DNA from 3 places in the Sulfurovum sp. NBC37-1 genome. Region 2 is predicted to be linked to each of the others. Evidence: riboswitches for the same ligand, from Rfam matches in the RefSeq annotation. Region 2 holds a riboswitch; each other region holds the start of a gene.

Region 1 (10,361 bases), 190 kb from region 2:
CTCTTTTCCTCCAATGACCGGCGGGTCAAGAGAAATAAAACTGTAGGAAGCGGAAGTAAACAATAAAAGCAGAAGTAGTTTTTTGAACATGATTATCTCCTCTCGTTATGGAATGATAGCAAAAAACAACAGTGTTAAAACTTTCAGTTAGGAAGAGAAGGGGGTGAAAACCGATAATTCGTAGAAAATAAAGTAAAGAGTAGAATTTAACGCTCAGTGCTCAGCACTGAACGCTTTTTATTAATAAAGTCCGAACTTCCCGTCAGCTCTTTTGTACATGACTCTCATATGGCCATCATAGTCGTTAAAGACGATGAACTGTCTTTTTTTCTCTTCCCTGAGTGCATCGATGGCTTCCTCAAAGTCAAGCGGTTTATGAAGTTCAAGATCCATTGGTACGATCTCGATATCTTCAGTGGCAATTTCTGAAACAGCTTCTGCCTCTTCACCCATGTCTTTAAAGCTCATGACCTTGTGGTCTTTGATCTTCTCTTTGTGTCTTCTGAGGCTCTTTTTCACTCTTTCGCTGGCAAGATCCATAGCGGCATAGACATCTTTATCCACCTGTGTGATGACGACAGTATTCTTGTCTTTTAGATTTACGATGAATTCTACATGAAAACCTTTTTTTCCGTTCTTCTCATCTGCTGAAATAACGATATTGGCTGAGGTGATATCCAAGTGGTATTTCTTGAGGCCTTCCAACAGTGCATCAGCATAGGCTTTAATGGCATCGGTCAGTTCGAAATGTCTTCCTGTAATACTTTTATTCATGATAAATCCTTTAATGTTAGATACGGAGAAGGCCGGAGAGGCCCTTCATTCTCCATACTTAATTGTAACTTAAGTAACTTAATGAAGGGTAAATGGAGAAATAGTTATGAGTTATTTTGTCCAGAAATATATGCATAGCCTGTTTCTGGTTCAATTTTAATTGCAAAAGTGCTATCGTCAGACATAGTAAAGGTAAATGTACACATTGATGACAAGTGACCTGCATTATTTGGTTTGGTGGAATTCGGAAATCCGCTGCTGTAAGGACGACCGAGATGGTCAAAGCCTACATAAAGATTACTGCACCCTCCACTAGGTGCAATAGTTTTAATACCATATTTTTTACTAATAAAAATATTTTCGCTCACATTATTGTCACCACCAGTGCTACAGTCTACTCCGTTTGTCCAAAACATTGCTTTGCCGTTTGCCGGATCCAATGCGGCTTCATTTTGTGTAAAATATGCGTTGGTTGAGCCAGTCATATTGTTATCACTGCCAACCATATAATATTTGTCGTTTCCCGTACATGTTCCAAAGACAATATGCCAGAAACGCCGCTGCCATTTTGCATCATTAAATTTTTGTTTATCGTCAAGAAGAGCCAAGTGTTGTGTATATCGAATTGCAGAGAGTATATTATCAGCAGCTCCCTGTTTGAGGTCCCGGTCCAGTCTTGGTATTGCAAGTGCGGCAATGATGCCCAGTATGACAATGACAAAGACAAGCTCAAGCATGGTAAAGGCATCTCGTTTCATGTGTAAACCTTTCATATCTTTTGTACCGTACGTCTATGAACCGTGACTTTTGGAGCACCGGTATTGTCAGGATCTTCGTAATCCACATAGGCATCCACGATAATAGTAAGCGGTGTTTCAGGAGTCGTTACATTCGTGCTGAGTTGCTGGTCTGGTCTGCAGTTCCCTATCTCAGATATAGGACCAATATAGGCGATATGTGTTCGTATTTCATAGCCTCCCTGATTGATATTGCCAATATTGCCATTGATATCCTCGACACAATTAGCAATTCTATTATGTCCGGTCACTGCCATAATGGCAAATTCCGTATAGCTTTTTGCATAAAGCATAGCTTGCGCTCTCTGATATTGGGCAGTGGTTGCTTTTACACCCTTCCCACTAAGGCTCATAACAAACATAGCGATGGTAGCCATTATGATGATGATAAAGATGGCTGTAATCATTGAAAATGCTTTTCTCATGTGTTCCCTTCTAATACAATACAATTTTTTCTTTACAAGAATGTGCAGATTTTGTTGTGTCAACAGCAACTGAAACATTGCTATCTATAGATTCATATTGACATACTTTGATACGCAAAGAGCCTTCACTTCCCTGAAAACTAAATGTAGTGACATTGGAAAGTAGTTTGCTTTTTATCGTTCCCAATGATGCACCAAAATTAGGTGCAAAATTATAATAAAGCCACAGGTCACTTCCCTCAAACACAATAGCGTAAGAACTCCATGCAAGCTTATAGCGTTCACTGATTGTACTGCCGGAGGAGAGACCTGAAACATTAATGTTTTCGCCGGTGGATCCGGCGGTAACATTTATACTTGGAAGTCCATTAGGAAAATAGAGTTTGGCGTTTGAGATAGTTTTAGATCCGCCACTCAGTTTTTGAATAATCTCATCAGTAAGACCAAGATTTGAACTGGGACTGACAAGTGTTGTCGTAGTACTCTGATTAAGATCAATAAACCCGCTCCATCCCGGTCTTCTGGAAGTACTAGTCATTGCTTCGAAGCTGTCACCGTCCTCACCCACCCATTGCAATACATCTCTTTGGGCAGTGCTGGTGATTTCGGTAATGGATATGAATGCACTTGTCTTGGAGACTCTGGCGCCTACTGTTCCGGGTATAGCATAGCGCAAGCGGTTGGCAATCTGGTTGAGTGCCTGTTCTGTCTTTGTATTTGCCCGGTATTGTGCACGCTGCACAATGTAGCTTTCATAGACTTGTGCTATGACTTCTGCACCTATGGACGAGACAATTCCAAGAATAACAATGACAAAAATAAGCTCTAACATGCTAAAGGCACTTTTTAAGTGTTGTAGATTTTTCATGGAAGTATCCTCATTTCATAGCCTATACCGCCTATATTACAGCTAAATGCATGCATCACGATGGAGCTTTTAAGTTCCGCATCACTTGGAAAAGTTGTTACATTGACATCTATATTTTTAACATTGCTGGTTGCAGCACCGGGAGATGGTATGAAGCTGATAGGTGTAGCTCCACCATTACTGTAGGTGACAGTATCTGAACCATAAGTAATAGTAGTATTTATATCAACATGGTCTTTCCCAATGTATCTACCTCCGGCATTTTGTATGGTTGAAAGAGCGGTATTCCCAAAGTCATCTATATCATCTTTTATAGTGTCACCAAGGTCCATTCCTATCACCGAAGCGTTGAGATCATTCAAGCAGGTGTTAAATTTGCGTGTTGTGGAAGTCAACGGAACACCGATTCGCCTACTTGGATCTGTTGCCATGGGATCCAGTTCACTATCTCCATTTGTTACGTGTAAAACAGGAGGTATGCACGAACTATTTGTGTCATTTTCATCCCAGGCATAGGTAAGTATCATCGTAATTCTCGATACTGCCTGGTTAACACCCTCTTGTTGCAGTACTACAGTGGTACTTTTTTGGGCAGTGCTAATGAGCATAGGGGCCGACATCAATACGATCCCCATAATGACAATGGCAAAGATAAGCTCTATCATAGCAATGGCAGGTGTAAAATATGTTATTTTCATTTACCACTCCACCCTGTTGGATTTATTCCTGCTTACATTGTCGTCTACAACACTTCCCACACCAGGTAAATTTCCTGTAGTACTCCAATTACCACCACCCGTACCGATAAACCGTACTCTGTAGAATGGAGAAGAAGCTGATATAGTAGAGTCTGGATTGTATATAAGCCAGGAACTTGTATCTGTCGGGTTTGTGGTAACAAGGTCTATATCTACAATATAAGGGCGAGTACTGTTTAGAGGATAATTTACAATGATGTTGTTGTCTGTACCATCATTAGTTGCTGAAATGATATTGACATTAGGTGTATTTAGACTACCAGCACTTGAACTGACAGTTAATGTAATGTTTCCATCATTATCTGTCATGTCATGGCCGGTGGAGAGCCACCATTTATTTTCATTTGTTGACCCGTATACAAGGTCAACTCCCGGGCAGTTTGCAGCACTTGTTGGCCATTTGTCGCAATATACGACAATGGAAATAGGTGTTTTCTGGCTGCTGCCAGTTACATCGTCATAGAAGAACTTGGATGATTTTGTCCTACCAAAGAGAAAAGTTGCATTGGCATCGGCTAAATTAGTGCCAGTGATTGTTGCACTTCCTTCAGGAGCAGTACCGCTATAGTTAGAGATAACCGTAAGATTTATGTCGGTACCCGGTACTTCAAACGGATTAATTGGTTCGTTGTTGTTGCGTGAATAATTGAACATCAGTTTTTGTGTTTCATCGCTCTCATTTACGTCAATGATATGTGTACCGTTTGCATCGGTTCCTCCAAAACCAAGGAGCTTTGCCGGAATCTGAGCTCCGGCCAATGTCTGATTAATATCATGAATACGTACAGAGTTATTGAGAGGATGTCGTGTCGTCACAGGTAATAATGGGTTCCAGTCAGTGACCCTCATGCTAACGTTGACAGCATGTTCATAATATCCATTGTCTTTACGGAAATTTGTAGTTACTCCTTCTAGCGCATTCATCGCGGAGATAGTAACTTCTACATGAGCAGACATATTGAGATCATTGGAGAGGTAGGTAAATCCTTTTTGTGCATGATTGTTGAGGTGCACACCGCTAAGGGTAAAGTGGTGGGGTATAAATGTAAGTTTTGGGGTTTCGCCACAGATATACGCTCCTCCTTCAATAGCCTTAGTCTCTCCATTTGCAATGGTTGTTGTTGTTATATTGCAGTCGTATGGCGTATCATCCTCATCTGTTGCAGACCAGGTAAGATCACGGATATTTATAGTAACGTCACCCACGTCATCAAATGAAAATCCTACAACATCTGTACTTGTTGTGTCTTGAACTTGAGAAACACCATTTGTAATGTTCCAGTCGCTTGGAGAAGTTTTTTGTGCAGTTCCATGCATCGATCCTGTGCTGTCCTGTGTGCCATCAGAAAGATAAAGGGAGGCACTCAGATTAATATCACTGCTTATGCGATCGTAGTTAGCAGTATCGTTATCTAGTCCATCTTCTGCATGAATGGTCAAATTGTACTCTTGTCCGGAGCGTAGCAAATCCGGGTAGGAAGTATTAGTTGAACTAATGCTGAACTCTTCTGGACGTGCAGCAAAATCATCGGATGATCTGCTGATAAAGGTAGTGTTGGAATCTGTCAAACAATGAAGACATCCATAAACATGATTATATTTTTCAGGTTGAATATGTTTGGCAGAGTTTACACTCCAGCCTGCATATGCTTGTGGACTACAAGCTGGCACTTGATTTCCACTAAGGCTAAGTGCATTGCCAAGGCAGATATTATGTACACGGGGGTATTTGTCAGCCGGGAAAAGATCTGCTAGTTTTCCATCAGAGTTTAGACACTGAGGTATGCCTTTGTAATTCCCTGAAGTTGTACTATGCTGTATACAGTTACCATTGTAATTGCCCCAGTCAAGTGAATTCCAGTCGATAAAGTGCATTTTGATCCAGTCACTTTGATGTGCTCTTTCCAGGTTCAATCCGGAAGCAGTAATCTCAGACTCGCCATTTGAGAATTCAGGTACAGGATTACCCTCAGGTGTTAGCCGGACACTGTCATCATTCCAGAGAGTTAAGAAAACAGGCATATTGAACGTAGGCCCGGTAAAGGCAGATTGATACCCAGAGATATCAAGGTGAACGAGTTTAAGTTTGAATGACTTATTGACTATTTTAGTTGTAATATTGTTATCTGCCGCATAGGGGTAGTCATCGTTTATGGCATCCATACCGACGGCACCATACACCCATCCAGTAGGAATAGTAAGTACACCGGCATTGTAGGTATTACTTTTCCCTCCAAAGTTTCCGTGTGCATTACTGACCAGTATAACATACTCATCGGTTGTAGCATTTTTGTAGGTTGCGTAGGCAGTATTGGTTGCATTTTCATCTTCTATATTCCTTAGATCATTTCTGATTCTTACTGCAAACTGCATTGTATACTTGTCGCCAATAAATACCTGTGGAATTTTACACCATACACGTCTCTGTCCTGCATTGAACCCACAGTTTGGATTTGTCTGCCAAGTTGCACTGTTTGGCTCGGAGAGTTTGATCTGAGAGAGGTCAAAATTGCTTAAGTCCAGAGCCGGGGTTAAAGAATCAAAATCGAAATCATCAAAAATTTCAAGCTGTTCGGCAATTTCTTCTCCGCTATTTTCAAATTTAAGGGTGTAGATAAGTTCCGAGTTGGGATATATTTCTTCACCTGGACCGGCAGGTCTAAGTGTACCATTATTATCTCTGATTTGTGCACTTTTGTTGATATCGTCGATTACTGGTGTGGTCAGATCAGTAGCAAATGCAAACATGGTAAGGGAGTACCAGTCCACACCGCCGCTTGGTGTCGAAACGTCAAAATAGAAGCGTGTATCATGCTGATCGTTGTCCATAAAGCTGCTGACATCGACACGGTCGGCATCGACACCATAAGTTTTGGTGACACCGCTGTTGATAGGCGTTCCAAATTCAGCGATGGTACTGTTGAGCAGGTTGTCTGTCGGATTGATAACTGAGTCTCCTATAGGACTATATGTTGAAGTTTTTTTGACACGCATACGGGCAACACCACCTACAACAGGGTCACCGTCACCGGCAAAGAGCGCAATTGATGCGGTGACAGGACCACTTAACGGAGTAACGAAACCGTTAATATCAATAGGATTATCATTGCTTGTAATATATTGGAATCCCTTAAATACCGAAATATTTTTAAAATGCAGTGTTTTGGAGGGATCTTCATAGATCGCAAGTATACTCCATCCACCATAGTTACCACCGTTACTTTTTACTCCTTCTGTCAATATAATATTGGCAACACCATAGGCGCCGAACTCATTCTCATCAAGCAGGTGTGTAATGTCTGCAAAAGCGGCATAGTTCCAATCTACACTGTTCCTTTCAATGATATTCAGGTTATTGGCGGTAATATCGATATAGTCGCTCCTATTGGGTGTTTTCAGTTTAATTACGTCAAGATGGTCTTTGGCTTCATTGAAGCTGTTGTAGTTTGAGTGGTGCCAGTCGCATCCTGTACCGTTTCCATTGCCGGTGCCATTTGAGTTATTACTACAAATATGCCCTTCCCAGAAGAGACCCGCCCAAACTATTTTGTATGAAGGGGAAAGGTTCAAGGTTGAAAAAGAGGAGTTGAAGGTACTGGAGTCACCATCATCGTCAACATACTTCATGTCTATATTATCATTATAGTTCTGATCTGCATCACTGGAAGGTTTGTTGACGTTGGCATTACCGATGAGCTTCATATCACCAAAGAGGTTGTACTGGAGATATTTTGTCAATGGAAAGTCTGCTCCTGTGTTGGTACCACTATTGACGGTCACGGTTGCTTCATCGGTATTGTTGGTAGTATTGGTATCTTGTGTAGAAGTAGAGACCGCAGCAGTGTTGGTAATGTTATAGTCGTCTACATCTGCAGGGGTTGTGACTCGAATATTGATGTTCGCAGCAGTGTTGCCTGATGCCAATTTCCCACTGTTGGCAATGTAGTCACAGACAATCAGTTGCCCCTGGCTACAACTCCAGTCCGATCCGCCATCGATCGAGACAAAGTGCAACTCGGAAGGCAGGCTGTCGAGAACCTGAACATTTCCTGCATCGCCTGAGCCGATGTTCTGTACAGTGAGCGTATAATCGAGAGGACTGGCTGTAATAACAGGATTGGGTGATGCACTTTTGGTAATTGCAACATCTGCTAATACTTTTTTGACAGTGGTTGTTACTATATTGGATGTGTTATTTGATGTATCTGGATCAGGTGTATCCGAAGAGATTACGGCTGTATTGTTGATATCCCCACCCACAGCGGGGGCCAAACCATTGATGGTAATAGTCGCATTCTCTCCAGGGTGCAAAATAGCTGTGCTGCAGGTAATGGTACCGGCGGAGAGGGAACATGTCCATCCTGACGGAGCAGTAGACCCATTGTAAAGCATACCTGCAGGCAGTACATCTTCGACAATGACATTTTGGGCATCTGAAATGCTGCTGCTATCATTTTCCACAGTAAGTGTATAGCTCATTGGACTATTTGTATCGACTTCACCAGGAGCGGATTTTAGTATACCCAGATCAGCTTCTGGCGCTACAATATTAATGGTGACAGTTGCTGTATCTACACCACCATATCCATCAGTAACATTATAATCAAAAGTTACAGGATTGTTTGGGTTGGATGCGTATCCTACACTGGCTGTAAATATAAATATACCAGTCGTATCTGGACCAGTAAAAGTACTTGCTGCTGAGGGATCACTTAATCCTGAATGCCAACTAACTGCAAGAAAATCAACAGGATCAGGATCATAGTCTGCAGGATCATCTAACATTGCATTGCCCAAAATTGTTCCACCTTCTACCACTGTATAGTTTTTATCATTGGCAATAGGTGGATGATTCTCTGTCACTGTAATATTTACATCTGCAGTATCGCACAAAATAGGAGCCTGATTATCACATACTTGGTAAGTGAAAGAATCAGGTCCAGTGTAATTAGCATCTGGCGTATAGAGTAGACTTGGATCCGTACCATTTAATGAACCATTTGTAGGCCCTGTTACGATACCATATGTTATAGGGTTATTATCTGGGTCAGATCCAATAAGTGTAATAGTAATAGGTGCGTTTTTATGTGTTATTGCAGTAATGTCATTCGCTGTGGGGGCTCTATTTGGGGAAGTGTCTCTAATGGTGACAATAACACCAGTATCTACTACGCTTACATCTGAATGAAATACTAGTCGAATAGTAGGGGCATTTACTGTGAATGTATCGTTAATACCTGACCCACAGTATGTTTTAAGAACAGTGTGTGCTCCAGTGCTTTCGGTAATTTGCACATAATCATAACCGCAAGATGCCTGATATTCAATACTACCAGTTATCGTTACTTCAATTTGTGTAGCACCGCTGATTCCAGCATCCATGGTTGAGTCATCATTATTGTTGTAAGGACTTGGATCTGTTCTCCATTCAGTAGTACCTGATTTTATCCACCCAGCATTTCCAAAAGAAATAAATATAAATAGAAATAACAATATCTTAAAAATAAAATTCAAATTTTTCATAAGTAACACCTTCTATACTCAGTCGTCACTGAGTGAAATTCGTATGTATATCAAAAGATGACATAAATGTTATGGCTTACGCTTGGCAGTCTGGCTGTCTTCAAAATGAAGACCCACAACTTTCCGCTCCTGCTTTCACAGCAGGTTTGGCTTTTCATCGTATCATACTTTAATATTTAAGGATAACATGTCTAAGATAAAATAAATATAAAATAAGCAATTTTTATAGTATTTGATATTCGGTGTCAAAGTGTTGGGTATAAACTGTCTGCTCCTTGAAGATAGTATTAAAGATTATTGTCTACACTTCCGTCACCGATCGGATCTTCTTTTTGGGCTTTAGCAACTTTGTCAAGTGGAAAAAGTAGTTTCTTGATAATACTTTTGATTTTGGAAGTTTGTCTCGGATGATATGTTCAATGATACTCAGGTTTTCATCTATATAATCGTGGGTAATATAACTTCCCTTTAAATCATTTTTATCGAATTTACTCAAAATTTCTTACTCTGCATCTTCTGAAAGTTTATTGAATTCTTCAGCTATAGAGGTGAGATGCATCAAAATGGATACTCTTGAGCATTTTTTGTCGGATAGAGCATTGGTAACGGACCCATCTTCTTTGCAGACAGCTTCAATAAAATCGATCTTTTTTAATATGGTCTTCAATCTTTAGTGTCGCTTCTAAAAAGACCTATTTTTTCGATCCTGCTTTCCGTCAATTCACTTTTTAGATCAGCAAAGTAGGCTAAAATATGTTCTTTTTGCATTCCATCTATCCTTTTTAATCTATGTCGGGAATAATTCCCCGATCCTGTGGATCGATTTATTAAAATATAAAATTTGATGACATTATTGCCTCACCTAATACGTTTTTTACATATTTTGGGATATGATATTAAATATAACAACTATGATGGGGTAAGTATGAATTTTAAAAAAAGTCTGTTGCTAGGAATTGCTGTAGCGTTTCTGTTCGTGGGATGTTCCAAAGATGATGACGATGTGGCTGAGTTCAACAAACCGGCACTCTACTGGTATCAACAGATAGGAAACAGTATCGCTGCAGGAAATATGGATAAAGCGGATGCTTACTATATTTCACTTAAAAGTGAGCATATGCGTTCTCCACTGATGCAAACAGCGATGATGATGCTTGCCGTCGCACACATGGATAATGAAGAGTACCTGCTTGCAGGCTATTACCTTGATGAATAC
Region 2 (10,361 bases):
AACTTCGCTCCTGATTACTCGTACGCACCTGAATGAAAAGTTCAAGAGTCTCGTTGAGCAGCTCATGGTAGAGCTCATACGCTTCATGCTGACGGCGCAACAGTTCTCCCGTTTTACGCCCGAGCAGTCTTGAAAACCCCAGGAAAAGAGGGTTGAGCAGGAAGACCAGCAGCGCCAGCACCCAGTTCATCCAGAGCATCACTGCAGCAATGCCTGCCAGCATGAGTGAAGCACTCAGAACCGTCGTCACCATCTGTCCTGCAAAGCCACTGACCTTCTCCACATCCTGTACCGTTTTGGAAGCGATGCCTCCCGACTTGAGCGCTTCGTACTCGGAAAGCGAGACACGTTCCAAATGGTGCAAAATGCGGTGTCTCAGCAGATAACTTATCTTTTGGGTGATCCTGGTAGCAAAAAAGGTTTTTTTGTTGTTGAAGAAAAAAGCAGAAAACCGCAGGAGCAGCACCGTTGCAAGTATAACAGCTATGTAAACCCATGTTTCATGCGTACCAAAGAGCGCGGAGATCGTCTCCGTCATTTTACCCGGGTGCTCCAGCAACACTTCATCGATGAGGAGCGGGATGAGCATGGGGATAGGCAGTAAAAGCAATGTCGCCAGAATGCCGTACACATTGGTACGCCAGAAGTCACCCTTTTGCGTTTTGATCTGGCGATAGAGTGTTTTGAAACTGTATGGGCCTGTCATCCGTTTGCTTCACCTTTTTTAACGTATTTTAGCGAAAAATCAAGTAGGTTAAAACCTACAGTTCCCGGCTTTTCTTTACGATGGCTTCATAGACTTCAGGCAGGCGTTCCTTGTCCCACGGTACCAAAACACGGTAAACGGGCACCTGCATTGCCATCTGTGTAAAAAAATTGAAACGCTCTTTTTTCATAAATGTAAACTTGAGGAAGCTGCTGTAAAGAAAGGCTTTGAACCTTCCGATGCCTTTGGGAACGGTTATTTCAACTGGGGCATCCGGTTCAGCCGGCTCTAGCTCGAAGAGCGCTTTTATGGGAGCGGGTTTCCTAGCGAAGTTCTCTGCACGATGGCCAAGAGTCTCAGGTTGACGGTAGGGGCGGTGGTAGGGAAATGAAGGGTAAGCGATATACTTTCCGTTCTCTTCTCTGACCGGCAGCGTATCATCCGCATAAAGGGTATGCCCCTGCCTGATGAAATAGTCCGTAAGTATCGATTTCCCGCCAAAGGAGGGTGCGGAAAAAAAGACTGGCCCTCCGCCTATCTCCACGGCGCCTACATGCAGCATTTTATAACTTCTCTCCAGCTCGAGTACTATCGGGAAAAAGGTATGATAGATCCAGAACTGCAGCAGTTTGGGGGTGAACGCCTTCCCCTTCCCATACAGAATCCGTCTGTGTTCACTCTCCCATACCAGGCTCAAAACATTCTCTACCTCCAGCCCCCAGTCATCATCTTTTCCTATCTTCTCAGGCGGCGTATTACTCAAATAGTAGCATCCCCGTTCTGACAGATATACCAGTGCACTTCTCCTCTTAAACCCTTCATAAGTGCCGATCTCTCTTACTTCGACCCTATTGCCACTGCCGTTCTCCGGAGAGGGAAAATCAAAAGAATCATACACTTTCTGCAACTGCGGCTGGTCAGAAAAGAAGAAACGGTGCGCATGTATCATAAGCTCTCTTCTCCCTTTGCCTCTTCCCTCCCGAACCGATGATACCTGTACCAATACTCGACATTGACAATGATCCACAAACGGGAAACATATCGCAGGTTCCCGTTTCGGTACTTTTCAAGGCACCACTCGATGTCGGCCCGGCTGATCAGCCCGAGCCTGACAATGTGAGGCTCTCCAAGCAACGCGTTAAGGTCTATCGCCTCCATCTGCTGGGAGAGGAGTTCCGAAAATTCCGCTTTGTCTCTGCGCTGGTTGATCTTTTCGGGCAATATGCCTTTCATCGCCTTTCTCAATATCCGCTTGATCGTCCGGTTGGCGTATTTCATCTCCGGCGGAAGCGAGACCGCAAACTCCACCAACTCTTTGTCAAAGAAAGGGTGACGGTACTCAATGCCAAAATGACGCTCGGCACAGTGGAAAATATTGCCATCCATAACAGTGCTGTGGTATGGAGAGGAAACCATATCGACCGCATCTTTGAATGCAGGGTTTGTGATGCCCGCTTCTTCTGGCAGGCCATCCATTTCACACTGCTCCCAAAAACGGTTTTTTCTTTCATTTCTTCCCAGAAGTGTTTTGAACCGATGCACGTTCTTCTGCCCTAGAAGCGGTGCAAGCACATAAGATTTAAATGCACTCCCGGGACGGCGGTGCGTTCTCATTTCACTGAAGGCTGCGGAAAGTTTTCCTCTTGCGAACAGGTCATACAGCACATAGGGAGTGCCGGTAAACAGGTGGTCGCCCCCCTGGCCGCTGACCACAACTTTTTTTCCGTCTTCTCTCATTTTTTCAAGCATGGGAAGCAGCATAGCAAAGGTCAGGCCTATGGGCCAGTGGGGGCTTAAAGCATAAAGCGACTCCAAAGAATACTTTTGACGATAATCCAAACTGTCCACAGGGATCTTTTGATGGTTTACAGGGTACTCTGCCAGCACGGCATCCACATACGCACCCTCATCGCAGGCAAGCAGTCCGAAATCCATCGAATAACTGTCGATCTGCCCGGAGCCTTTCTTCAGCGCCAGCAGGGAAACGACCGAAGCGGAATCAAGTCCTCCGCTCAGTTCAAAGGCAGTCTCTTCCGGCGAAGAGGTTGACCTCTCGACTGCCTGTTCAAACAGTGCTTCTAATCTTTGTGCCGCCACCTTTTCATCGATGCCGTAGTCTATCTCGATTTTTTCGGGAAACCAGTAGCGTTCTATCTGCTTTTCCCCGTTCTCGATGGTCATACTGTGCCCGGAAGGCAAACGGTAAATCCCTTCATACATCGTCTCATGATAGTCTACTGCAAAACATTGCATCATGGTTTGCATGGAACGGAGATTCGGTTTTTTGGAAACGGAAGGGAGGGAGAGAAGTTCTCCTATATCCGAGGCGAAACGGTACCCCTCCGGGGTTTTCGTATAGTACAGCGGCGCTATCCCGAGTGGGTCGCGCGCGCAGAATGTCTGTTTGCTTTCAGTGTCGTAAAAGGCGAAAGCGAATGCTCCTTTTAATTTGGCCGGTAATCTTTTGCCATAGCGATAGTAGCTTTCTTTAATAGTCCTTTCCTGATCGGAATGGCTTTTTTCACCATTCCCATTCACTAAATAAGCAATAAAAATACTATTCAACTATATCACATTATCTTACTGTTTTTTTTACGAATTACCAGCCACCTGGATCTGACGGAACATTGGCACTTTGCCCACCACTATCAGTACCGCCTATTGTGGATCCTTTTGTTGCCATTCTCACATTCGCTATTATTTCTATTTTCGGAGAAGAATACGGTTTCTTTTGTCTCTCTGTTTCTCCTGAGAAATCCGAATGGTTTTTTTCTATCATTTTATATTTTCCTGTTTTTTCATAATAAGACTGTTACCGTAGAACCTACTCCGGCAACACAACCGGCTTAAAGTCTTTTTTCCTAACATCACCCCTGACCCATCTGAAGGTCCTGGTATGGTTGCCGTCCATTGAGAGGTTGGCGTATTCGAGTTCATCCACACTGTAGGTCTGGTGGTTGTCCACATCGACTAGGATAAATCTCTTCTTCATCTTTTTGTCTGTTCCGATCTCTATGTATCTTACGTTTCCGTTCTCTTTGATATAGTTCACTTTTATGGCATCATCAAGCTTGATGTGGATCTCTGCGTTTGAGAGATCGACTGTTTTCTGGTTTTTGACCTGGAAGGTCCAGACGGCTCTTTTGTCTGCTCTTGCCTTTTTGTATTTTCGGTAGTCACTCCAGTAGTCACCGGCATCACCCTCTTCCCAGTCGTAATGGGGGAAGACCACCTGAAGTACTGCAGGACCGTATGCAGCGACATCATGTCTGTCTTTTTTGGCTTTACTTTGTTTAAGCTCGCCGAAGACACCTGCACTGTTATGTTCATAGACGCTACCGTCCTCTGCGGTGGCGGATACTCTCGTACGCATGTACCATCCTGCTTTTTTGGCTTTTTGTGTTTTTTGTACGCTTTTACCACTTCCTGCCTGGAGCATGGTACCGCCTATCATCAGCAGCATTGCGAGGACAAGAAGTATCTTTGTTTTTTTGTTTTGCATTGTTTGCTCCTTTACTTGTTCATCAGCGGGTAAGCGAAATGGTTGACATAATTATCGGTCTGGTTCTTCTCTATCTTGATGAAGAATCCTTCCATTGGTTGAATGGAACCATCAAAGCCCGGGGTTGCAGGGTCTACTGCCATGTAACCGCTCACAGGGCCTGTTTTATTACTGTCATGTTTATAGACGATCTTGTTGATATAGTTGTCATTGGCTGTATTGCCCATCTCATTGTAAGACGTTCCACCCGCATTGTGCTTGAAATAGAGATCAGAGAGCTGAAATGCGTACGGGAAGGGGTTGCCTGCCATATATTTCTTGTAATCGACCGTATTAGGGTCACTGACTTCATTTTTGGGCAGCAGGTATTCGTGTACTTCTGTAAAGTCGGGATTAGTGATACCTACTGATGAAGAAGTAACCGTTGAAGCGGGACTCAGGTTCGAAAGTGTTTTATCGATCGTGATGTTTTTTTCATTTCCTGCCCCTCCGAGGTCTGCAATGATCCAGTAGCCTTTTCCTGGCACTACCGTGTCTGTGGCAGCAAGCTGTGCTTTGGTAGTATTTTTATGGCCGCTGTTGATCTCATACTGGTCTGTTCCGCTCTGCTTGAACACGACCCAGTCGGTACCGTAGGCACCCAAGTCGCCGCCAAGAAGGTCTTCGATATGGTTCGAACCCGTGGCGCAACAGAAGCTGACGATCTTCCATTGGAAGTGTGTGAGTGTGGTTCGGTTTTTCCCGCAGAGGAATTCGCGGTAGGCGGCTTCGTGGTTGCCCGTGACTTCGTCCTGAATATTTCCGCCATCGTCTGGGTCAGGATCTGTTATGTAACCATTTACGTGATTATAATCATCATCGTTATAGTACCATGTTGGCATACCGTTATCTCGTACAGTCGGGTTGGGCGTACAAACAGGCTGATTTCTACCTTCTTCGCAGTCGGTGTAGCCGTCGTTGTCGCTGTCGCTGTCGAGGAAGTCGGCAGTATTGTCTCCATCTTTATCCGGTGGGATCAGGCCGTTACTGCCCACGACGCCTGCAGTATTATGATCATATTGATCTGCCAAGCCGTCACCATCGTCATCTGTCCAAGTAGAATCAGGTGCATCGTAGCCTGAAGTTGGCTGCGCTTCTACATTGTCCGGAATACCGTCGTTATCACTGTCGAGGTCGAGATAGTCATCGATTCCATCACCGTCACTGTCTACAGCATACTGGTTGGCATCAGGACAACTTGCACCATCATTATTACCGGTTGGAACCGAACGATAGAGAAATGTTGCGGTCGGAGTAGCAGTATCATAATCGACAATCTCATAAATGTATCCATTATTATTGGCTGCAAACAATTTACTGTTGTCTGCTATAAATGTTGCACCCCATCCTTTACTCAAATCAGCCCCATCCGGCGTTGTAACAGTTAGCTTAACATTGGTACTGGTATTGTTGCTAAGATTTATTTTATATAGTCTTGTATTATCTGCACTTCCTGATGTCTGACTAGTTGATCGTAACCCGTATGCCATAACTGTACCGCTTGAATCATCTATGGCAAAGTCAGCAGCATTTTCCGATCCAGAAGTAAATGTTATCTCACTCAGTATGTCACCACTTTTTATCCACTTGTATAACTTAGTTGTACTTTTGCGTGCATAAAGTGCTCCATTATAAAAATCTGCCGCATAGCTGTCGATTTTGCTGTTATTGATCGTATTGGCTTTTTTAATCTTGCCACTGTAACGATCTATCTCTATCACATCATTTTTTACAAGTGAAGTACCATAATCATCGGTCGTAGCTGCACGCACCGATGCGTAGAGTTTACCGCTTTGATCATCAAAGCCCATCGCATTGATACTTGCTTTCTGCCCTCCTATAGGTAAATAAACCTCATTTTCAGGATCAAACACATTTAATACACCATCGATCATATGGAAGAAACCATAAGCACAGTTACCAGCACCCTGTATCTCCACGGCATCCAAGATTCCGTCATTGTCATCGTCGATGTCCCAAAAATCCGCTACGCCATCACCGTCGGTATCTTTCGCATGAAAATCTATATTGTCCAAAAGGACATGCTGCTCTGTCGGATTATTCCGCGGTACATTAGTTCCTGAAGTATATGTAACATTGAGTTCAGTGATATACTCATTGCTAAACTGCATCGTGACATATCCATCTGGATCATCATCATCAAGAGGCCCTGACTGGTCACTTTCATAGTCTCCTGCACTGTTTTCATCAATATGCGAACCTTTTGCCACATTGTCAGGCTCATATACATTCCCATCATCATCTGCCGCTTTGATAATAACGCGATCCTCAAATTTAGCACCCAAAAACTGGTCCGCATAATCAATATCTCGAATTCGCAGTTTGGTAATCTGTATAGGCTGGGAAAAATACAATGTCGTCGTTACGCTTTCCGTTTTGGTGTTAAAATTCACATCAAGATCCAGCGATGTATCGACACTGTCAGTTATATCATTAGGCTCATTATTTTCGAACCTACCCGTGTTTCCGGTAATATCAACATCCACATCGATGTGACTACCATCCACATTGGTATAATTTTTTGAAAGATCGCCGGCATCCCATCCTCCCTGGCTACTCCAATCCAGTGTCGCGGCAAATACCGAGCTTCCAGCCAGTGTCATTCCCATAACTAATAATCGTTTCAGTATTGTTTTGTATGTATTTTTCATTAATTGCCTCTTCTCTGCAAGCAAATTATACTTAATACAGCGTATAAATTTTTTCTATTTAGGCAACCTGGCGATCTTCTCGTCTGCTGCCAGGCGACAGCATCAAAGACCCATAGCTTTCCGAACCTGCTTCGCAACAGGGGTGGCGTTTTCTTTCATTCTTTAAATTCCTACTATTTTATCTAATTTAGGTTGAATTTAATATAAAATGTAGGTTTGGCCGTGCCAAACCTACAACTTTTACAAAGGAGGTTCACCAAATTTGTTGTCCGGGTCTTTTGGCTTGGGTTCTATCCACTCCACATCCGCACCGCCTATAAGCTGGCTTCGTTTGACCGAAGGGGTTTCATCTTCCGCTTCCTCCTCATCATTTGCATCAGACATCTTCGGATTCTCAGCAGAAACACTCTTTTCTTTAGTCTCAGATACAACATCCTCTACAGGCTCTGACCTTTCATCTGCTTTTGCAGTATTTACCTTGGCGGCAGATACTTTTCGTTCTTGTTTTACCGTTTTATGCGTTACAGCATGTTTTTCACTCTCTGCGCCACTGTACTTAAAGTAACCGATCACAGCCAACACAAGGAGAATCACTCCATAGATCAGCATTCTTTCTTTTGGCATACTATACTTCCTTTCCAGTTCAATTTACTTATGTCACCTTCTAACATTGCCATCCAAGTTGGACTTTAATCTTTGGTGGGACAAGACCTACTCCGGCAACACAACCGGCTTAAAGTCTTTTTTCCTAACATCACCCCTGACCCATCTGAAGGTCCTGGTATGGTTGCCGTCCATTGAGAGGTTGGCGTATTCGAGTTCATCCACACTGTAGGTCTGGTGGTTGTCCACATCGACTAGGATAAATCTCTTCTTCATCTTTTTGTCTGTTCCGATCTCTATGTATCTTACGTTTCCGTTCTCTTTGATATAGTTCACTTTTATGGCATCATCAAGCTTGATGTGGATCTCTGCGTTTGAGAGATCGACTGTTTTCTGGTTTTTGACCTGGAAGGTCCAGACGGCTCTTTTGTCTGCTCTTGCCTTTTTGTATTTTCGGTAGTCACTCCAGTAGTCACCGGCATCACCCTCTTCCCAGTCGTAATGGGGGAAGACCACCTGAAGTACTGCAGGACCGTATGCAGCGACATCATGTCTGTCTTTTTTGGCTTTACTTTGTTTAAGCTCGCCGAAGACACCTGCACTGTTATGTTCATAGACGCTACCGTCCTCTGCGGTGGCGGATACTCTCGTACGCATGTACCATCCTGCTTTTTTGGCTTTTTGTGTTTTTTGTACGCTTTTACCACTTCCTGCCTGGAGCATGGTACCGCCTATCATCAGCAGCATTGCGAGGACAAGAAGTATCTTTGTTTTTTTGTTTTGCATTGTTTGCTCCTTTACTTGTTCATCAGCGGGTAAGCGAAATGGTTGACATAATTATCGGTCTGGTTCTTCTCTATCTTGATGAAGAATCCTTCCATTGGTTGAATGGAACCATCAAAGCCCGGGGTTGCAGGGTCTACTGCCATGTAACCGCTCACAGGGCCTGTTTTATTACTGTCATGTTTATAGACGATCTTGTTGATATAGTTGTCATTGGCTGTATTGCCCATCTCATTGTAAGACATTCCACCCGCATTGTGCTTGAAATAGAGATCAGAGAGCTGAAATGCGTACGGGAAGGGGTTGCCTGCCATATATTTCTTGTAATCGACCGTATTAGGGTCACTGACTTCATTTTTGGGCAGCAGGTATTCGTGTACTTCTGTAAAGTCGGGATTAGTGATACCTACTGATGAAGAAGTAACCGTTGAAGCGGGACTCAGGTTCGAAAGTGTTTTATCGATCGTGATGTTTTTTTCATTTCCTGCCCCTCCGAGGTCTGCAATGATCCAGTAGCCTTTTCCTGGCACTACCGTGTCTGTGGCAGCAAGCTGTGCTTTGGTAGTATTTTTATGGCCGCTGTTGATCTCATACTGGTCTGTTCCGCTCTGCTTGAACACGACCCAGTCGGTACCGTAGGCACCCAAGTCGCCGCCAAGAAGGTCTTCGATATGGTTCGAACCCGTGGCGCAACAGAAGCTGACGATCTTCCATTGGAAGTGTGTGAGTGTGGTTCGGTTTTTCCCGCAGAGGAATTCGCGGTAGCCTACTTCAGATGTGTCTCCTGTTTCATTGAAGAGATCATTTGATGGGTCATCGACATTGCCGTTTGATACTGAGGCACTGTTGGTTGTATCCCAGTAGACATCACCCAGGCTTCCCTGTGCCCAGCTGACAAGGCCTGTCTTTGTCGAAGCGGTATCGCCCGGGGTGATCGGACAGCCCGTGGCAACACTGTTACCCTCTTCACAGTCGGTGTAGCCGTCGTTGTCGCTGTCGCTGTCGAGATAATCGGGGATACCGTCCCCATCAGTATCCGAAGGTGTCACTGCTGTGCCTCCGCTGTCGGTGTCGTACTGGTCCGCCAGCCCGTCACCGTCGGCATCAGCCCAGGCAGAATCCGGTTCGTCATAGGTGGCAGTCGGCTGTGCTTCCACGTTATCCGGGATGCCGTCGTTGTCGCTGTCGAGGTCGAGGCAGTCAATAATACCATCGTTATCGCTATCCAGTTCATTTACATAGTTGATGGTAAGATTCGCCTCATTAAAAGTTCCCGTATCTTGACTTGCGTCATCACACATATGCAGCGTCCAAGTACCCTGCGGATCCTCTCCATTGAACGCACTTAACGCCTGCTCGGGTTGTCTGGGCAAAAAAGAGCCCAATGTAAAATCCGTCGTATCCCCTACAATGGAGGTTGTCGCCGCATCGAAAAAGGTTGCACTCAAATTATTGTGACTACCACCTTCATTTCGTATCAGATCAACCGCTGTACCAAAGGGAGAAATCAACTGAACGATCAGATCATTTCTCCACGTGTGCGCAATATCTACTTTGATCGTTACATCATTAACTATACCGCTATCTTGTATATCGAACGTTCTATCCAGACAGGTATTAGGATACCCATTATCAGGGATCGTTCCCGATGCTGTATTTGATTCCGTTACAGCAGGTGTACTCTCATCCACATCCAAAATCCCGTCGTTGTCATCGTCGATATCTTTGACATCTGCAATACCATCACCATCTGAATCAAGTGCATCAAAAGTGATATTGGCCAAATAAATACCCTGATTATTAGGATCACTTTGAGCATTGCTACCATTCGTATAATCAAAAGAGACCTCGGTTACATAAACATCTTCAAATGCCACCGTTACGTAACCATCTGGATCATCATCATTAAGAGTAGTACCGTCTGATTCATAATCTCCGGGACCATTTTTATCAATATGATCACCCAGAGTTTCACTACTTGGATAAACCGTTGCCCCGGAAGTATCTTTTGCAGTAACGATCACTCTATCGTCAAAGTCAGTAGAAGGATTTCCTG
Region 3 (10,361 bases), 260 kb from region 2:
CTCAAAAAGCATAGGGACCTTCAGGTAAGCTTTTCTCCCTATGTCCGTAACATCCTGGAAGTGGAAGCAGAGGTCGACGGGTATCCTCTGACGATCTTTGCCAATCACTGGAAGTCTAAAAGCAGGAAAGGGGTTGAGAGCAAACGGATCGCCTATGCCAGGACACTTGAAAAACGTATCTTGTCCATGCCGGCAAGCAAAGAGTACATAATCCTCGGAGATCTCAACTCCAACTACGATGCCTACCTGACACTGCCAAAAAAACTGAATGATACACAGGGAAAGACCGGGATCAATCACATACTGAAAACGATTGACAACAATAAACTCATCAGTAAATCCCAAATACGCAAAGCCCCTGAAGGAATGCACTACAGCACCTGGAATGAGCTGTCTTACAAAGAGAGATGGAGCCACAGGTTCTACGGACACAGGAGTACACTTGACCATATCTTGCTGCCGCCTTCGATGTTCGATGGTAAAGGCATTGACTATGTCAACAACTCTTTCAGGGTTTTCAAGACTGACCGACTCTTTACTTCAAAAGGGTATATCAACCGCTGGCAGATCAAGAACGGGAAACATACGGGCAGGGGGTATTCCGACCATCTCCCGGTCTATGCGATATTCGATACAAAACCGTATATTCCTTCTGTAAAAGATATGCCGGAGAAAGCAACTGTGGGTAGTATCGAAGATCTTTACAAAATGAATCAACTGGACCATCCTATTGTACTTGAGGATGTTGTAGTCATCCTGAAGCGGGGGCGTTATGCCGTGGTTAAACAGTCACCAAAAGGACGGGGTATTTTTATATTTGGCGTAGTAAAGGGTATGAAAGAGGGGATGAAGCTCGACCTTCGTGTACAGGAGATATCGACCTACAAAGGACTCAAAGAGATCATGGCACTGGTCAAACTGAAAGAAAAAGGTACGGCTGACCTGATACCTTATTATGCTTCTCTGGATGTGATGAAACAGAATGAGGTGGTACGTAATCTTGTGGGTGTGGTTAAAAATGGGTATTTGTACGTCAATGGCAAAAAGATATCCCTCTATTTCAAAAACCGGAAACTTACACCCCAAAACGGGTCAAAAATCAAGATAGACTATGCACATCTTGGGTATTATAAGAAGTTACAGCTGGTCATTTACAGCAAAAAAGATTTTACGATTTTGAAGGATTGAAAGATGGCATATTATACATGGATACTGGCATTTCACGTCATGAGTTTTACAAGTTGGATGGCAATGCTTTTTTATCTACCGAGACTTTTCATTTACCACAGGGAGCATGCCGACAACAAGGCTTTTGGCGAAGTGGTGGAGGTACAGGAGTACAAGCTCTATACCTATATAGGGGTACCAGCTATGTGGGCGACGATACTTTCGGGTGGACTTATGCTCTATCTGAATCCCGGTATTTTTCAAAGCGGCGGATGGATGCATGCGAAACTCTTCTTTGTTGCTTTGCTTATCGCATACAGTTTTTCACTCAATATGATACGTAAAAAGCTGATCGTTGATCCTTACTACAAAAGCGGGAAGTATTTCAGATTTTACAATGAAGTACCGACACTGCTGATGATTTTCATTGTCATTATGGTTGTAGTCAAACCGTTCTAGTCATAAAACTAAATAGTTTTGTGTTATAATCTCTAAACATCAACATTTAAGGAAAGAATTATGGAATTACCAACTCTACCGTTTAAAATACCTGAGATACCGCTTCCGTTCGATATACCGGCACTTATGCACCCACCGGTCGATCACTTTATCATTGCATTGCCGATCGTGGTGCTTTTGTTGGAGATTATTAATCTTTTTACCAAAAAAAGAGCGATAGGAATGATCTCTTTCTTCTTGCTGATACTGACTGTTGTGGCGGCAATTGCTGCATATCTTACAGGATCAGCCGATGGAAAACACGCATGGGATCTGCTCTCTGAAGCGGGACAGGCGGACCTGAAGGCCCACAAGACACTTGGAACATACCTGATGCTGGCATCGGGTATTGTACTTGTCTTTAAATTGTTCTCTGCCATAATTAACAGAGGGATGATGAAAGCACTTTACCTACTGGTACTCATCCTTTTTGTAGTGGGTATCCTGAAGCAGGGCAAAGAAGGTGGTGAACTGGTCTATACTTACGGTGCCAATGTCAAGATCGTGAAGACCAAAGATGACGAACTCTTTGACTGTAAAGATGACCTGAGTGATTATATAGCCGAAGAGAAAGAGGCTGAAGAGGAAGCGAAAGCGGCGGCAGAGGCCAAAAAGACAGAGGAATCTGCAAAGCCTGAAGACAGTGTCAGCAAAGAGGAATCTGCAGCAATAGCTACTCCAGAAGCTGTAAAAGACCACACAGCAGCAGCTGCAGAAGTAGAGGAGGCTGCATCGAAAGAAGCATTTGAGACTAAAGAGGACAGTGCAAACTTCAAAAGTGAAGCTCAGGTAGACGAGAAAAAAGAGATCGCTCCTGCCGAACCAACGAAACTTGAAGACAGTGTCAGTAAAGAGGAGTCCGCTGCAATAGCCGCTCCAGAAGCTGTAAAAGATCATGCGGCAGCATCTGCAGAAGTGGAGGAAGCTGCATCAAAAGAGGCATTTGACACAAAAGAAGATAGCGCGAACTTCAAAAGTGAAGCTCAGGCAGATGAGAAGAAAGAGATCGCTCCTGCAGAATAGTGCTTTAATTGTTTACAGTGATCAGGAGCTCCCGTCTCCTGCATTGTCATCATAATCCAATTCGTATACTTCGTCTTGTTCCGTTCTTTTAAGGGTAGAGAGGTACTTCGCCATCTTGGCGGTCTGGTTTCTATCCAGGTTTTTTGCAAATGAGATCATGACATTTCCAAATGCCGTCCGTGTTTTGCCGTTTTGCAGGTCTTTAAGCCTTTTGAGCAGTACCTCTTCTCTTCGTCCCTGCAATCTAGGTGATGCACCGATACCTTCCCCAAAAAGCCCGTGACATCCATGACATCCGTTCTTCAAATAGACTTCCGAGATCGTCTCTGCATTTAACAGCAGGTTCGACAAAAGTACAAGTAATATCTTTTTCTTCATTCCAAACACTCTTTTTTGGTATATTATATTCATAAAATGATGAAAAATCAATTTTGATAAAAAAATAACTTTTGTTTAATATTATGCCAAGTATAATCAATAAAGACAAAATGTAAAATTGTCTAAAAAATGAAAAAGCCAAACTTGTTGTGAGACAGGGACGGAAAGTTATGGGACTTTAGAATATCAAGTTTACCAGACTGCCATAGATAAAGTAGTATCTATTACTTCATATTACTTTAATTGTGGTTCCTTTTTCAATATTAAAAAGGAGTTACAATGCATAAACCTCTCCAACACTGGATAAAAACCCTTCTAATAATGTGTTTCTCAATCGGATTTTTGCATGCCATTGAGATTGTCAACCTATCCCAAGCTGTGGATGTCGCAGGAAAGCAGCGTATGTATACCCAGCGGATGCTGAAAGATTATGCAATGATCGGTCTGCAGAACAATTTCGGAAATCCAAAAGAAGACCTGACGAAGACGATGGCGAATTTTGAAAATCACCTCGACTCACTGATCGCATTCAACAAAGAGCCCAAAACAGAAGAGAGCCTCTTGAAAGTGAAGAAGATGTGGGGACCCATTAAAAGAGCACTGAATGAACCGACAAGCAAAGAGAAAGCCGGAAAGATGCAGGAAGATCTGGAAGCACTGTTGAAACAATCCAATGAGGCAGTTGGCCTCTTTGCCAAGCAGACAGGGAAGCAGTCTGGTGAGATTATCAATATCTCAGGGAGGCAGCGTATGCTCTCTCAGAGAATGGCGAGTCTGTACATGCTGAAAGTCTGGGGGGTGGATGACCCGCAGTTCAAGAAGAAGATGGATGCGTCTATGAAACTTTTCAAAGATTCCCTTAACCGCCTGATGAAATCCGATATGAACACTCCGGAGATAACGGTACTTTTGAAAAAAGCGGAAAGGTCTTTTAAGTTCTTTGAGATCATGAACAAGTCAAAGTCGAAGTTTATTCCGGCTTTGATCTATAAAAAGTCCAATGATATTCTCAAAGATATGAATACTGCGACGGGTCTTTATGCTGCCCAGGAAGGTAAATTAAATGGCTGATATATACAAAAAAACAAAACAGTTGGGAACCTTTTTTCTGTTGACCGCTTCGTTGGCGGCAGTGGATATTCAGAGTCCTGAGGATGCGGTAAATATTGCTGGTAAACAGCGAATGTATACACAGCGTATGTTGAAAGATTATGCTATGGTCGGAATGGGAAATACCTTTGGAGATCCGGCCAAGGATCTTAAAAAGACTATCGATGAATTTGCAGACTATTTGGCGTCATTGAAAGGGTATGCGAAAAATGATACAATTAAAAAAAGTCTTGATGAGGTTGAAGCCCTGTGGAAACCACTTCAAAAAACATTGCAGGAGGGCCCGAAAATAGATAAAGCGGAAACACTGCAGGTGGATCTGGAAAAACTTCTGAAGGCGTCGGACAAAACGACAAAGCTCTTTACTCGGGAAACGGGTAAAAACTCTGGTGAAATTGTCAATATAGCGGGGCGTCAGCGTATGCTTTCACAAAGGATGGCAAGTCTCTATATGTTGAAAGTCTGGGGTGTCAAAGATCCAAAATTCAAAGTGAAACTGGATGATGCATTGACACTTTTCAAAAGTTCGCTGGAAAAGTTGGAAAAATCCCCGTTGAACAATGAGGAGATTAATATTTTGCTGGCCAAGGTAAAGCGTTCATTTGTTTTCTTTGAAATGATGAATCGCTCAAAGTCAAAATTTGTTCCAACCCTGATCTATAAGAAGTCGAATGATATCTTGAAAAATATGAACAGTGTTACACAACAGTATGTCAAAATTGAATCAAAATAAAAGGAAGATGAAGATGAAAAATGTATGGATAAAAAATATAAGTATGGCGGCGGCAGCGGTTTTAGTGTTCTCCGGAAATGTCTATGCTGTTCAGACAACAGAGGCACCGGCTGCAACAACGAAAAAAACGGCCATTGCCGATGTGGTCCAACTGATCGATATCGCAGGGAAGCAGCGTATGCTTTCCCAGAGGATAGCGAAGGATTATTTGTATGTCGGGAAAAAGATAGCCGTATCGAAAGCAAGCAAACAGCAGAAGAAGTCTATTGAAGAGATGATTGCTGCACACAAAGTACTGGTAGATTCCATCAATGATCCGGAGATTCAAAATCTGCTCTCTTTCGTTGAACTCAGTATCGAAGACTTTAAGACAACAGCAAACGAACCGTTCAATCTTGATAATGCCCAGCTGATCATCGACTTGAGCGAGTCTATGCTTGAGGGAAGCCAGTATGTCGTTAACTCTCTTAAAGAGAAAGTGAAAGTGAAAGAATCCGCTATTGTCGGAAAGTCCGGTAAGCAGAGAATGCTTGCTCAACGTATCGCAAAATACTATATCGCTTATCAGGCAGGGATCAAAGACAAAAATACGGTTGATCAAATGAAAGCAGCTGTTGCCGAATTTTCGGAAGCGCACAAGGCATTAATGAAAAATCAGGCAAATACCCCGGAGATAAATAGGAAACTTCATGAAGTAGACAGACTGTGGAAAATCGTCTATAAATTCTATCTTAACATAGAAAAAGGCGGACTGCCTCTGATTGTTTTCAATACGACAGATGATATTACAAAGAAAATGAATACGATCACGGCAATGTATGTTGAACTTTATAAGTAAGATGATTTGTAAAATCAAGAAGGATTTGAAATGAATAAAATCTTATGTATCTGTCTTTTGGCAGGAAGTTTGGCGTATGCAGCCCAGGTACACTCGAAAACAAGAGACAAAAGTAGTACACACAGCACACAGAAAAAGGTTACCAAAAAGAAGGCTACCCCTAAAGCTAAAGTTTCAAAAAAAACAAAAGATAATGATAATACACAGAGTGCACAGCAGAAAAAGGTTGCTACGGTCTCCAAAGTACTTTCAAAATCGGTAGACAATAACAATACACAAGATATCAATGAAAAGAAGGTTGCTACAATTACCAGGGGTGATGTCAAAATTCTTGAAGCTACGGAAAATATACGTTTTTTAAGTCAACAGATCGTAAAAGAGTATCTTTTTCTGTTCGTGACACCTCAGAAAGAGCCGGTAAAGGTACAACTGAAGAAGAGACTGGTCACACTGAGCAACAATATCCGAATGATCGCATCGACGACAAAAGATGTTGATTCAAAAGATATTTTGGAGTTCCTGGCATACAGTAAAGACCAGATTGCAGAGACTTTGTCTGAAGAGGTCACGGAAGAAAATGCAGCATTGATGCTTGACTACAGTGAAACACTGCTGGAAGGAGCTGACTCCATTGCCGCAGCACATGCGTATGATTTTAGCAAAGAAGAACGTATGCTGATGGCAGCCAAACAGATGGAGTATCTGGTAGAACGTATTATGAAATACTATATGGCACTGCATGTGGGCTTTGACAACCCTACCAATCGTGAACAGATGAATAAATCTATTGCACAGTTTGGAAATAAGTTAAATGATGTTGAATCCTATCAATACCCTGTGGATATCAATAAAGTAAAGAGTGAACTGTTGGGGTCCTGGTATGCCAATGGTATGTATTTGGGAAAGTCAGAAACACTTTTCATTCCGAAACTTATGTTGATGTCGACAGCCTATCTTGAAGACTTGATCGTCAAGATTGCCTTATATCATAATCAGAATCAGTAAAGGAGAATGAAGATGAATCTGTTAAACAATAAAAATATTTTTTCCTTTCTGATTGTACTGATTCTTGCCGGTTTAGGAGGAGTATCCTACCAGACATATTTTTCGTATAATGATTACAGGAAGGCCGAAGAGAGTAAAAAAGAAGTCCGTTTTGTTGAACTGCTCAGCCAGACAATAGATGCCCTTGCCAAAGAGCGCTTGGACAGTGCAAGCTATATGGGAAGTGGCGGTACTGCTGCTGACAGTGAATTGAAGGCAAGCCGTGAAGCTGTAGACCATACCGTTGGTTCTTTGGAAATGTATGTCAGACAGAATGCAAACCTGAGACTGCATAGCAAAAGAATTGCTATGGTTAAAAAGAAACTTTCGGAGGTCAGAAACAAGATCGATACGATGGGGTCCGACTATAAAGATATTTTTTATACCCTTTATCATCAGGAGATATTTCAGCCTCTTATTGGAGCGATAAGAGTGATTACAGCAGGGGAACAAGATCCTGCTATGAAAGCGTATCTTTCAAGCTATGCTGATTATTTGAAAGCCAATGGAAATGTTCTGCTGGAAGACAGTGGAATACTCTATGTGATCAATGGAAGATACCCTATGAAAGATGAAGATCTTCAAACCTGGGATCAGTTGCTTTTGCATGATGCTTTGCCCTCTTTGAAACAGATTACGGATTATAACCTGAAGAAAAGTCTTGTATCGATTGTTTCGGCAGACGCCTATGGGAAAATAGGGAATCCTGAACGTATTAAAGTACTTTACGATGCTGAGACAGGAGAGTATCAGATAACGCCAAAAGAGTGGATGAAGCAGAGCAGGAAGAAAACAGACTATCTGATACGGGCACAGCATATCCTGTTGGGGACGGTACAGGTTAAGGCGGCAGATCGCAGCATAGAAAGCGAAAACAGTTTAATGCAGTATGGAGCAGGTACACTTTTTGCACTTTTTGTACTTTTGGTTATGCTGATAGTCAATTACAACATCAATAGAGACAAACAGCTCTTCGATGATACTTTGAGAGATATAGAAGCTGTTCTTAACAAAGAGCAGCAAAAAGAATTGCAGAAACTTATCGACAGACATGATATCAATAATATTTATCGATTCCTCGTCAATACCATACAAGAAGCCAATGAGGCAAAAGACCTCTTCCTTGCAAATATGTCTCATGAAATTCGTACACCTCTGAATGGAATCGTTGGCTTTACCCAGTTGTTGAAATCTACAAATCCTACTCCTGATCAGGAAGAGTTCATTACCGTCATAGAGAACAGTTCCGACAACCTGCTTGCGATCGTGAATGATATTCTGGATCTCTCGAAAATCAAAGCAGACAAGATTGAGCTTGAAAGCATTCCTTTCAATGCAATAGAGAAGTTTGAATCCGCTATTGAGTCTTACGGGGCAAGGGCGGCGGAAAAAGATATTGAACTTGGGGTATTTATAGATCCGGGTCTTCCTACACCATTGATCGGTGATCCGACTAAAATTTCTCAAATCATTGTCAATCTAATCAGTAACGCGATTAAGTTCACAAGTACGCATGGAAGCATTGATGTTCGTATAGAGAAGATGAATGAAACGGAAGAAAACGTTACTATGAAATTCTCTGTAAGAGATACAGGAATTGGTATTACTGAAGAACAGAAAGACAAAATCTTCGATCCCTTCTCCCAGGCAGATGTCAGTACCAGCAGAAAATACGGCGGTACGGGTCTGGGGTTGGCTATTTCCGTAAAACTGACTGCCTTTATGGGCGGTGAACTGGATATTGAAAGTGAAGAAGGTGAAGGATCGGTGTTCTTCTTCTCTCTGACCTTGCAAAAAGGTGAATCCGCTTCTGTACTGCCAAGACCTGTCATGAACGGATTTACTGTAGCAACGGTACTTCCGGATAAAAATACAGAGAGTATTCTTGCACGCAATCTCCAAGAGTATGTGGGTGCTACAGATGCAAAATTTATGATCTATGACGAGGATGAAATTTTGCAGGAAAAAACGGATGCTCTGCCTGATCTGCTCTTTCTAGACCATAGCTATTTCCAGCGGGAAGATGAACTGGAAAAATATCTTGATTTGTATATAAGAACGATACTTTTCACAACAAGCGATAAAAAACATCAAATTGAATCCCTAATGGATAAGATTGACAAAGTTGTCTATAAACCGGTCAATCTCACCAAAACATACAAAGCACTTGAAGTTGTTTACAGCGAAATAAATACTGTGGATGTATCACGGCATGAGGAAGAGAACGAAAAGAGATTCTTCAAAGGCCTTAACATACTGGTAGCAGAAGACAATGTTATCAATCAAAAACTTATTTTGAATGTTCTGAACAAACTGGGTTTACAAGTTACGCTTGCCAATAATGGTGAAGAGGCACTGCATTTACGCCAGAAAAATAACTATGATATGATCTTTATGGATGTACAGATGCCTGTGATGGGAGGGATCGATGCGACAAAAGAGATCCTGACCTATGAAGAAAAAAACCGCAAGCATCATATTCCTATCGTAGCATTGACTGCCAATGCATTGCAGGGAGATAAAGAGAAGTATATCAAGGCAGGTATGGATGATTACTTGTCCAAACCACTTGTACTAGAACATCTAACACAGTTGTTAGAGAAGTATTTTGAAAATAAAATGATAAACAATAAAGAAGAGATAGCTGAGGAGGAAGTAAAGTCATCTATGGTACAAACGCAAGTGCCTACAGAAGAAGATTTGAGTCCAAATGACGAAATACCTGAAACTGAAGCCTCTTCTGAAAAGGAAGAAGAAATGGAGACACCTGTTGAAGCAATAACCATTGAAGCAGATATTCTTCTACATCATGAAGAGCCTTTGTCATCAAAAGTATATGCAACAATGTTGCGAAATTTGGGATATACCGTAGATGTTGCAGACTCTACCATAGATTTTATGGATAAAGTGGAGAACAACTATTACCACTTTGTACTGTTTGATGCCGATTCATTTATGCAGATACACTGTCTGATAGCCGATATCGTGCATGATGCAGGTGCAAGACCCTTCCTTTTTGTTTCAGAGAAAGAGATCGGTAATATTTGCTGTGAAACTTTAAGTATGGAGCCTGATGTCGAGGAGATAAAGAAAAAGTTGGAAGCCTCAGTATAAGATTCTTGCCAGATATAGTCCTTCGGGAGGGGAAAGTCTGGAGTGATACCGTTTTTCCGCATTTATCTGCTTTTGCAACTGCTCAAGTGTAAGTTCATTCTGCGCACAGAGCATTGCCGACTCTACCATCATTCTTACCTGTGAACGCAAAAATCCGTTTGCAGTGAAATAGAGGAAGTGATATTTTCCCTCTTGTCTGTAATTCGCATCATAAATCTTTCTGACCGTGGTATGTATGTCGGAACCTGTTTTGTGGAAATAGATAAAGTCATGTTCACCTACGAACATCAACAGTGCTCTTTTGAGGATATCCGGATCAAAACTGCTGTAATGTGCAACATATTTTCTCTCGAATACAGAGAGCTCATTCTCTTTGAATATATATCGGTAGATACGTTTTTTGGCAGAGAATCGTGCATGAAAATCATCAGGAGCAGCAGAGATATGTTTGAAGCG

The links. A riboswitch is a leader RNA that binds a small molecule or an ion and turns the genes downstream of it on or off. The one in region 2 is predicted to bind cyclic di-GMP.
Region 1: another riboswitch for cyclic di-GMP. It lies ahead of SUN_RS09885 (Ig-like domain-containing protein); the one in region 2 lies ahead of SUN_RS13815 (hypothetical protein).
Region 3: another riboswitch for cyclic di-GMP. It lies ahead of SUN_RS09560 (type IV pili methyl-accepting chemotaxis transducer N-terminal domain-containing protein); the one in region 2 lies ahead of SUN_RS13815 (hypothetical protein).

The regions. Positions count from the first base shown of each region.
Region 1 covers NC_009663.1:1,967,214-1,977,574, reverse strand. The annotation lists gene SUN_RS09915 (DUF481 domain-containing protein) at 1-90, opposite strand, end outside; gene raiA (ribosome hibernation-promoting factor, HPF/YfiA family) at 241-774, opposite strand; gene SUN_RS09905 (pilus assembly FimT family protein) at 879-1,532, opposite strand; gene SUN_RS09900 (hypothetical protein) at 1,544-1,996, opposite strand; gene SUN_RS09895 (pilus assembly FimT family protein) at 2,007-2,864, opposite strand; gene SUN_RS09890 (hypothetical protein) at 2,861-3,562, opposite strand; gene SUN_RS09885 (Ig-like domain-containing protein) at 3,563-9,145, opposite strand; cyclic di-GMP riboswitch class I at 9,227-9,306, opposite strand; gene SUN_RS13685 (hypothetical protein) at 9,648-9,812, opposite strand; gene bamD (outer membrane protein assembly factor BamD) at 10,071-10,361, shown strand, end outside.
Region 2 covers NC_009663.1:2,157,610-2,167,970, forward strand. The annotation lists gene SUN_RS10785 (ABC transporter ATP-binding protein) at 1-706, opposite strand, end outside; gene SUN_RS10790 (hypothetical protein) at 762-1,655, opposite strand; gene SUN_RS10795 (asparagine synthetase B family protein) at 1,652-3,271, opposite strand; gene SUN_RS10800 (hypothetical protein) at 3,306-3,485, opposite strand; gene SUN_RS10805 (hypothetical protein) at 3,531-4,208, opposite strand; gene SUN_RS13815 (hypothetical protein) at 4,220-6,919, opposite strand; cyclic di-GMP riboswitch class I at 6,978-7,076, opposite strand; gene SUN_RS10815 (hypothetical protein) at 7,160-7,543, opposite strand; gene SUN_RS10820 (hypothetical protein) at 7,631-8,308, opposite strand; gene SUN_RS10825 (proprotein convertase P-domain-containing protein) at 8,320-10,361, opposite strand, start outside.
Region 3 covers NC_009663.1:1,893,285-1,903,645, reverse strand. The annotation lists gene SUN_RS09580 (endonuclease/exonuclease/phosphatase family protein) at 1-1,188, shown strand, start outside; gene hemJ (protoporphyrinogen oxidase HemJ) at 1,192-1,626, shown strand; gene SUN_RS13795 (DUF2231 domain-containing protein) at 1,687-2,688, shown strand; gene SUN_RS09565 (c-type cytochrome) at 2,710-3,066, opposite strand; cyclic di-GMP riboswitch class I at 3,194-3,274, shown strand; gene SUN_RS09560 (type IV pili methyl-accepting chemotaxis transducer N-terminal domain-containing protein) at 3,346-4,137, shown strand; gene SUN_RS09555 (type IV pili methyl-accepting chemotaxis transducer N-terminal domain-containing protein) at 4,130-4,909, shown strand; gene SUN_RS09550 (type IV pili methyl-accepting chemotaxis transducer N-terminal domain-containing protein) at 4,923-5,747, shown strand; gene SUN_RS09545 (hypothetical protein) at 5,778-6,752, shown strand; gene SUN_RS09540 (ATP-binding protein) at 6,765-9,905, shown strand; gene truA (tRNA pseudouridine(38-40) synthase TruA) at 9,897-10,361, opposite strand, start outside.